Regions from separate parts of the Enterobacter nematophilus genome, predicted to be linked through region 2. Evidence: predicted binding sites of a transcription regulator. Region 2 holds the regulator's gene; the other holds the start of a gene.
The links. The regulator LexA, encoded in region 2, represses DNA repair genes until DNA is damaged. The targets are predictions, from matches to a motif close to TNCTGTATGTACATACAGNA.
Positions count from the first base shown of each region.

Region 1: a site for LexA is predicted at 1,437-1,456, ahead of metR (HTH-type transcriptional regulator MetR). Genes of this name have one in related genera too.

Region 1 is NZ_JAPKNE010000013.1:54,538-58,962, reverse strand. It holds gene metE (5-methyltetrahydropteroyltriglutamate--homocysteine S-methyltransferase) at 1-1,372, opposite strand, end outside; gene metR (HTH-type transcriptional regulator MetR) at 1,488-2,441, shown strand; gene OSH03_RS21215 (carboxylate/amino acid/amine transporter) at 2,329-3,228, opposite strand; gene yigL (sugar/pyridoxal phosphate phosphatase YigL) at 3,311-4,111, opposite strand; gene pldB (lysophospholipase L2) at 4,137-4,425, opposite strand, start outside.
Region 2 is NZ_JAPKNE010000010.1:70,057-74,481, forward strand. It holds gene dinF (MATE family efflux transporter DinF) at 1-1,287, opposite strand, end outside; gene lexA (transcriptional repressor LexA) at 1,351-1,959, opposite strand; gene OSH03_RS19725 (diacylglycerol kinase) at 2,068-2,436, opposite strand; gene plsB (glycerol-3-phosphate 1-O-acyltransferase PlsB) at 2,591-4,425, shown strand, end outside.

The sequences.
Region 1 (4,425 bases), on a different contig from region 2:
GGTAGTGGTTCGCATCCAGGTTGCCCTTTTTGAAGTCCAGACGCAGGCCGCGGATCTCGGTAGTCTGCGGGAAGGAGCCGATCGTCGTGGTCGGCCACGCGGGAAGGTTGAAGCGGGCGCGCTGGGCTTCGGCACGTACCTCGTACGGGCTCTGGCGCTGGCTGTCCTGGGCGGTGATGGCCGCCAGACGTTTTTCTACCGCCGGGTTGTGCACGCGTGACGAGTGACGGCGCGCCTGAATCGGTGCGCTCCAGTCGGCAATCGCCGCCGTGTCGCCGGTGTTCAGCGCGTCGCGCAGCAGCGCCAGCTCTTCACATTTTTGCAGGGCGAAAGCAAACCAGCTTTTCACTTCAGGGTCGAGACGGGTCTCCACGCTCAGATCGATCGGACTGTGCAGCAGCGAGCAGGATGATGCCACCCACAGCTCGCGTTCACCGACGATGTCTTTAACTTGCGCGTATTTCTCGGTCAGATCGGCGCGCCAGACGTTACGGCCGTTAACCAGACCGGCGGAGAGCAGCCACTCTGCAGGCAGGCACTTGTGCAGTTCCGCCACATCGTCTTTACCGTGAACCAGGTCAACGTGCAGGCCCTGAACCGGCAGCGCGGTAATGGTCTTCAGGTTGGGCGTCACGCCTTCAAAATAGGTGGTCAGCAGCAGCTTTACCTGTCCGGCGAGCGCGTCATACGCCGGTTTGAAGGCATCGAGCCACGCCTGCGGCAGCTCCAGCACCAGCGCCGGTTCGTCGATTTGCACCCACTGAATGCCGCGCTTGCCCAGCTCAATCAAGACCTGCTTATAGACCGGCAGAATATCGTTCAGCAGGCTGAGGCGGTCAAACTGTTCGCCCTTCACTTTACCCAGCCACAGGTAGGTTACCGGCCCCAGCAATACGGGCTTCACCTGATGGCCCAGCGCCAGCGCTTCATCCACCTCGTCCAGAAGCTGCGTCCAGGTCAGCTTAAACTGCTGACCTTTGACGAACTCCGGCACCATATAGTGATAGTTGGTGTTAAACCACTTGGTCATTTCCGCCGCTGCCGCTGGCTCACCCGTTGGTGCGCGGCCGCGGCCGATGCGAAACAGGGTATCAATATCCACCGATCCATCTTTGTTCTGATGACGAGCCGGCACGTTGCCCAGCAGCAGGCTGGTCGTCAGAACATGGTCGTACCAGGCGAAATCGCCCACCGGCAGCAGGTCAATACCCGCCTGTTTTTGCTGATCCCAGTGACGGGCGCGCAGCTCCCGCCCCACCGCCAGCAGTTCTTCACGGGAGGCGTTGCCCGCCCAGTAGCTTTCTTGCGCTTTTTTCAGCTCGCGGCGCAGGCCAACGCGAGGAAAACCGAGAGTGTGATTGCGGATTGTCATGGTATGCCCCTTGTGAAATTCGTTATTTAGACGTCCAGATGTTTACACATCTATAATTGGCAGGTACTGTATATTCCTCAAGCGCAAAATGTTCATGGCGGAGTGAAGGACTTTCATGATCGAGATTAAACACCTGAAAACGCTACAAGCGTTGCGGAACTGCGGTTCGCTCGCGGCGGCTGCGGCCACGCTGCACCAGACCCAGTCCGCCCTTTCTCACCAGTTCAGCGATCTGGAACAACGCCTCGGATTTCGTCTTTTTGTGCGTAAGAGCCAGCCTCTGCGCTTTACGCCGCAGGGTGAAATTCTTCTTCAACTGGCGAATCAGGTACTGCCGCAGATCGCCAGCGCGCTGCAGGCGTGTAACGAGCCGCAGCAGACCAAACTGCGGATCGCCATTGAGTGCCACAGCTGTATCCAGTGGCTGACCCCCGCGCTTGAGAACTTTCGCCAGAAGTGGCCGCAGGTGGAGATGGACTTTAAATCCGGCGTGACGTTCGACCCGCAGCCCTCGCTCCAGCAGGGCGAGCTGGATCTGGTGATGACGTCCGACATCCTGCCGCGCAGCGGCCTGCACTATTCGCCGATGTTCGATTATGAAGTGCGCCTGGTGCTGGCGCCGGACCATCCGCTGGCGGCCAAAACGCGCATCACGCCAGAGGATCTGGCAACGGAAACATTACTGATTTACCCGGTTCAGCGCAGTCGTCTGGATATCTGGCGCCACTTCCTGCAGCCTGCAGGCATTAGCCCACAGCTGAAAAGCGTGGACAACACCCTGCTGTTGATTCAGATGGTGGCGGCCAGCATGGGTATCGCGGCGCTGCCGCACTGGGTGGTGGAGAGTTTTGAACGCCAGGGTTTGGTGGTCACCAAAACCCTGGGGGAAGGACTGTGGAGCCGGCTGTACGCCGCCGTGCGCGACGGCGAGCAGCGTCAGCCGGTTACGGAGGCGTTTATTCGCTCAGCGCGGAACCACGCGTGCGACCATCTTCCGTTTGTGCGGAGCGCGGAGCGACCCAGCGGCGATGGACCCACAGCGAAGCCAGGATCACCGCTCCCCCAATAAGGAAGCTCGGCCAGTGCGGCTGTTCCTGCCAGATAGCGAGGTTCACCAGCAGCCCCGCCGGCACGTGCACGTTGTTCATGATCCCCAGCGTACCGGCGTCAACCTGCGTAGCGCCGTAGTTCCACATAAAGTACCCCAGCCCCGATGCCACCACGCCCAGCCAGACCAGAACGCTCCACTGCACGGTGGTGGTCGGCAGCTTTTGCGGGTTGCCGAGCATAAACCACGCCGCCACCGCGACTGTCGCCGCGCCCATATAGAACCACGCAAACGCGTTGTGCTGCGGCATCGGGCGGGTTTCCATCAGGCGCTTGTAGCCCACCATACCGATGGCAAAGCTGATGTTAGCAAGCTGGACGAACATCAGCCCGGTCCAGAAGTGATCGCTAACTTTGTCATAGCGAATAATCGCCGCGCCAATCACCGCCAGCGCGGCGCTCAGCAGATATCCCCAGCGCAGGCGGCGCCTGCTGAGCAGGTCGTAAATCAGCGTGATATAGAGCGGCGTCAGCACGGTAAAGAGCAGGAATTCGGAGACGGACAGGTAGACGTAAGCCCGGAAGCTGAACAGATACATGATGCCAAGCTGCATTGCGCCCACCAGCATGTAAAGCAGAATGGTTTTCAGCGATTGTCCGCGCGTGCGCAGGAACGGCAGGAACACCAGCGCCGCCAGCCCCACGCGCATCAGCACCGAGAAGTAGCTGTCGACCGAACCGGCAAGGTATTCACCAATCAGGCTAAAGGAGAAGGCCCACAGGATAGTGGTGATAATGAGTAGCGCCACAATGCTTGTCTCTCAGAAAGAAGGACAGGCATTGTAGCGAACTCTTCAGTTGACAACTGAGCAATAAATAACCGAATGAAGATTATTCAAGGAACAGCTTGCGCAGGTATTTCGGTACCGCGTTGTCTGCGTTGGTGCCGATGACTTCCAGCTCCGGGTGCAGATCCTTCAGGCGCTGGTGCGCGTTCTGCATGATGCAGCCTTTGCCCGCCATAGAAAGCATTTCCGCGTCGTTCATGCCGTCGCCGAAGGCGATGCAGTCTTTCAGCTCAAAGCCCAAACGTTTCGCAACCGCTTCCAGCGCGTGACCTTTAGAGACGCCGCCCGCCATCACTTCCAGGCAGGTCAGGGTGGAGAAGCTCACGTTGACGCGATCGCCCCAGCGGGCGTTGATCGCCTGCTCCAGCGGCAGCAGCTCTTCGTGGCTGTCGCAGGTGAAGAACACCTTGCTGATCCCCTCTGGATCCAGCAGGCCCGGCTCATACAGGGAGTAGTTGAATACCGCTTCCCTGAAGAAACGCATTTCATCCGGGCGGTGGCGGTTCATGAACCATTCGTCGTCGCGGTATACGTTAGTGACGATAGCCGGGTTGTTATGCACCACGCCGAAGAGATCGGCGGCAATATCGCGATCCAGGTTATGGGTGAAGATCAGGTTGCCGTCGGTATCATGCACGCGCGCACCGTTGGAGGTGATCATGTACGACTTGATCTCCAGATTATCGCGGATCTGCCCCACGTCCACGTGGTGGCGGCCGGTGGCGAACACAAAGTTCACGCCACGGGCGGTCAGAAGCTTTAAGGTCTCTTTCGCGTAAGGCGACAGGGTGTGGTCGGGAGAAAGCAGCGTGCCATCTAAATCAGATGCAACAACCTGGTACATAGGAAAATTTAACCTCAATAGAAAATCAGTTATGCCGGTCGAAAAACTCGACGATGGCGTTGAGCGCGACTGAGCGCATAGCGTCCTTTTCAAAAAGGATCTCATGGTACGCGCCGTTGATGACCAGCGGTTTACCCCCTTCACAAGGGTGACCGGCGGCAGCGCGCAGTTCACAATAGCGGTCATGCATGCGGTTAGCCACCACACGCTCTTCTTCCGCCTGAATCAGAAGCGTCGGCGTGTCATCATCGCCTACGCCCGCCAGCACCTGCTCACCGGCCAGAATACCCTCACGCACCCAGTGCCAGGTCGGG
Region 2 (4,425 bases):
ATGCCAGATAAAGGCAAGCGACAGGCCGCGCAGGGAGAGGAATACCGCAAGCGCCAGCCACAAACCGTGATTACCCAGCCAGGGAAGCGTCAGCAGCGTCAAACCAAACCCCGCCGCCGCGACCGCCATACTGTTACGCATCTCCGCCCCGCGCGTTGCACCGATAAACATGCCGTCCAGCAGATAGCACCAGACGCCCACCACCGGCAAGATCACCTGCCAGACGATGTAGTGGTCCGCCAGTTCGCGTAAAGCCGGTAACGAAGTGAGTAATGCAATAATGTCACGGCCAAAACAGGCGTAAATCAGTGCAAACGCCAGCGCCACCAGTCCCGCTTGTCGACAGGCTGCTCGCCAGACATCCCGAAGCTGCCCACCTTCCCGCGCACCGTACGCCTGCCCGGAATGCGCCTCAACGGCATAGGCGAAGCCGTCCAGCGCGTAGGCGGTAAAGGTCAGTAATGTCATCAGGACCGCATTCACCGCGACGATCTCGGGCCCAAGACGGGCACCAAAAACCGTCAGCGCGCCGAAACAGAGCTGCAGCAGCAGCGAGCGCAGCATGATGTCACGGTTGAGCGCCAGCAGCCTGCGGATATTGCCGCGCCATGCGTTTTTGAGCAGCGCAAGGGAGATCCCGCGCATCGCCAGCACGCGCCAGACCATCCACAAGCCAATGAAAAATGTTCCGTATTCGGCAATCGCCGTCGCCAGCGCCGCCCCGCGCACGTCCATATGCAGTCCCATCACCAGCCAGAGATCGAGCACAATGTTGAGAAGGTTTCCCACGACCAGCAAAATCACTGGCGCACGGGCGTACTGCACGCCCAGTAGCCACCCCAGCAGAACCAGGTTTGCCAGCGAAGCGGGCGCGCTGAGCCAGCGGATTTCCAGGAAGCGACGCGCCTGCTCCAGTACCGCCTCACTACCGCCAACAACATGGAGCGCAAGGTCAATCAGGGGCGTGCGCAGTAAAACAATCAACATCCCCGCGCCTAGCGCCAGGATCAGCGGCTGCACCAGCGCACGCGCCAGACGTAACGGGTCTTTCGCACCATACGCCTGTGCCGTGAGCCCGGTAGTGCTCATACGTAAAAACAGCAGCAGCATAAACAGGAAGCTGGTTGCCGTCGCGCCAATCGCCACGCCGCCAAGATAAACAGGGGAATCGAGATGACCAATAACGGCCGTATCGACCAGACCCAGCAAGGGCACGGTGATATTGGAGAAAATCATCGGCAGGGCAAGACGCCACAATGCCTTATCAGATGCCGTCAGCAGTGACATGAGAAATACCGGGAATGGAAAATGAAGCAGGCTACAGCGGAAGCGTAGCCTGTCAGGAAGAGATTACAGCCATTCGCCGTTGCGAATCACGCCAACCGCCAGACCTTCAATAGAGAAGCTCTGTTCGCGGAGGTCGACCACAATCGGGGTGAACTCGTTGTTTTCAGGCAACAGCTGAACGGTGTTACCCTGTTTTTTCAGGCGTTTAACGGTCACTTCGTCATCAATGCGCGCAACCACCACCTGGCCGTTTCGCACATCCTGCGTTTTGTGAACGGCCAGCAGGTCGCCATCAAGAATGCCGATGTCTTTCATCGACATCCCGCTAACGCGCAGCAGGAAATCAGCGCTCGGCTTGAACATACCAGGATCGACCTGGTAGTGACCTTCTATATGCTGTTGTGCCAGCAGCGGTTCACCTGCGGCAACGCGGCCAATCAGCGGAATGCCCGTCTCTTCTTCCACCAGCAGGCGGATACCACGCGACGCGCCTGACACAATCTCAATTACACCCTTACGCGCCAGCGCTTTCAGGTGTTCCTCGGCAGCATTCGGAGAACGGAAGCCCAGACGCTGCGCGATTTCCGCACGCGTGGGTGGCATACCCGTCTGGCCGATATGATCCCGAATGAGATCAAACACCTCTTGCTGCCTGGTCGTTAATGCTTTCATTCCGCCCCCTGGGTGTATATACAGTTATGCTGTGAGTATATACAGTCAAAGGCGATTTTGGAACCAAAAACTGCACAAAAAACCAGGGACTTAATTATTCCTCGAGGCTCATCGGAAATGTGACCAAAGCAGCGTGACCCAGGTAATGGCTGCTGTGATAATCGCCAGCAGCACAGCGGCAGAGCCCATATCTTTCGCGCGGCCAGAGAGCTCGTGGAAATCAGAGCCGATCCGGTCGACCACAGCCTCAATAGCGCTATTGAGAATTTCCACTATCATCACCAGAAGTACGGAACCGATGAGAAGCACGCGGGTAATGGCATCTACATCAAGGAAACAGGCGATGATAACCGCGACGATAGCGGCGACACCTTCCTGGCGAAAAGCAGCTTCATTAACCCAGGCGGCACGGAAACCTTTCCACGAATAGCCGGCAGCTTTGATGATACGCGTTAACCCAGTGGTATTATTGGCCATTAAAAGAACCTTTTTTAAAAAAGAGCGTCAGTAACAGGGGCTGAAGCGCGTTTCGCTGCCGCCTGAAGTATGACGGGTAACAACAGAAATTTTGCGCGCTTTCTGTTATCCTTGCGCCGCAATTGCATTATTAACCAGAGGCTTTACATCGTTTATGTCCGGCTGGCCACGAATTTACTACAAATTACTTAATTTACCATTAAGCATACTGGTAAAAAGCAAGTCTATCCCAGCAGAACCCGCGCTGGAACTGGGGCTCGATACGTCGCGCCCTATTATGTACGTTTTGCCTTATAACTCGAAGGCGGACCTGCTAACGCTTCGCGCCCAGTGTCTGGCGCATGATTTACCCGACCCTCTTGAACCGCTGGAAGTTGACGGCACTTTGCTGCCGCGCTACGTGTTCATCCACGGTGGGCCGCGCGTGTTCACCTATTACACGCCGAAAGAAGAGTCCATCAAGCTGTTCCACGACTATCTCGACCTGCACCGCAGCAATCCTGACCTGGATGTACAGATGGTGCCGGTATCGGTGATGTTTGGTCGCCGTCCGGGCCGCGAAAAAGGCGAAGAGAACCCGCCGCTGCGCATGCTTAACGGCATCCAGAAGTTCTTCGCGGTCTCCTGGCTGGGACGCGACAGCTTTGTGCGCTTCTCCCCTTCCGTCTCCCTTCGCCGAATGGCGGACGAGCACGGCACGGACAAGATCATCGCGCAAAAACTGGCGCGCGTGGCGCGTATGCACTTCGCCCGTCAGCGCCTGGCGGCCGTAGGACCGCGTCTCCCTGCGCGTCAGGACCTGTTCAACAAGCTGCTGGCCTCTAAAGCGATTGCTCGCGCCGTTGAAGACGAAGCGCGCAGCAAGAAAATTTCCCATGAGAAAGCCCAGCAGAACGCCATTGCGCTGATGGAAGAGATCGCAGCGAACTTCTCTTACGAGATGATTCGTCTTTCCGATCGTATTCTCGGCTTTACCTGGAACCGCCTGTATCAGGGCATCAACGTGCATAACGCCGAACGTGTGCGGCAGCTGGCGCACGACGGCCATGAGATTGTCTATGTCCCCTGCCACCGCAGCCACATGGACTACCTGCTTCTCTCCTATGTGCTCTATCATCAGGGGCTGGTACCGCCGCACATTGCCGCCGGTATTAACCTGAACTTCTGGCCAGCAGGCCCGATCTTCCGCCGCCTGGGTGCGTTCTTTATTCGTCGTACCTTTAAGGGCAACAAGCTCTACTCCACCGTGTTCCGCGAGTATCTCGGCGAGCTGTTCAGCCGCGGCTATTCCGTAGAGTACTTCGTGGAGGGTGGTCGTTCCCGTACCGGTCGTTTGCTCGATCCGAAGACCGGCACGCTGTCGATGACCATTCAGGCGATGCTGCGCGGAGGAACCCGTCCGATTACGCTGGTGCCAATTTACATTGGCTATGAGCACGTGATGGAAGTGGGCACGTACGCCAAAGAGCTGCGTGGTGCGACCAAAGAGAAAGAGAGCCTGCCGCAGATGCTGCGTGGCCTGAGCAAGTTACGCAACCTGGGTCAGGGCTACGTAAACTTTGGCGAGCCGATGCCGCTGATGACGTATCTGAACCATCATGTTCCGGATTGGCGCGAGTCCATCGACCCTATCGAAGCGGTTCGTCCGGCCTGGCTGACGCCAACGGTGAACGGCATCGCGTCCGAGCTGATGGTGCGCATTAACAACGCCGGTGCGGCCAATGCCATGAACCTGTGCTGTACGGCGCTGCTGGCTTCCCGTCAGCGTTCCCTGACCCGTGAACAGCTCACGGAGCAGTTGGACTGCTACCTGGACATGATGCGTAACGTGCCGTACTCGGTTGATTCGACAGCCCCTTCTGCTACCGCCAGCGAGCTTATCGATCACGCGCTGCAGATGAACAAGTTCGAAGTCGAGAAAGACACGATCGGCGACATCATCATTCTGCCGCGCGAGCAGGCGGTGCTGATGACGTACTACCGCAACAA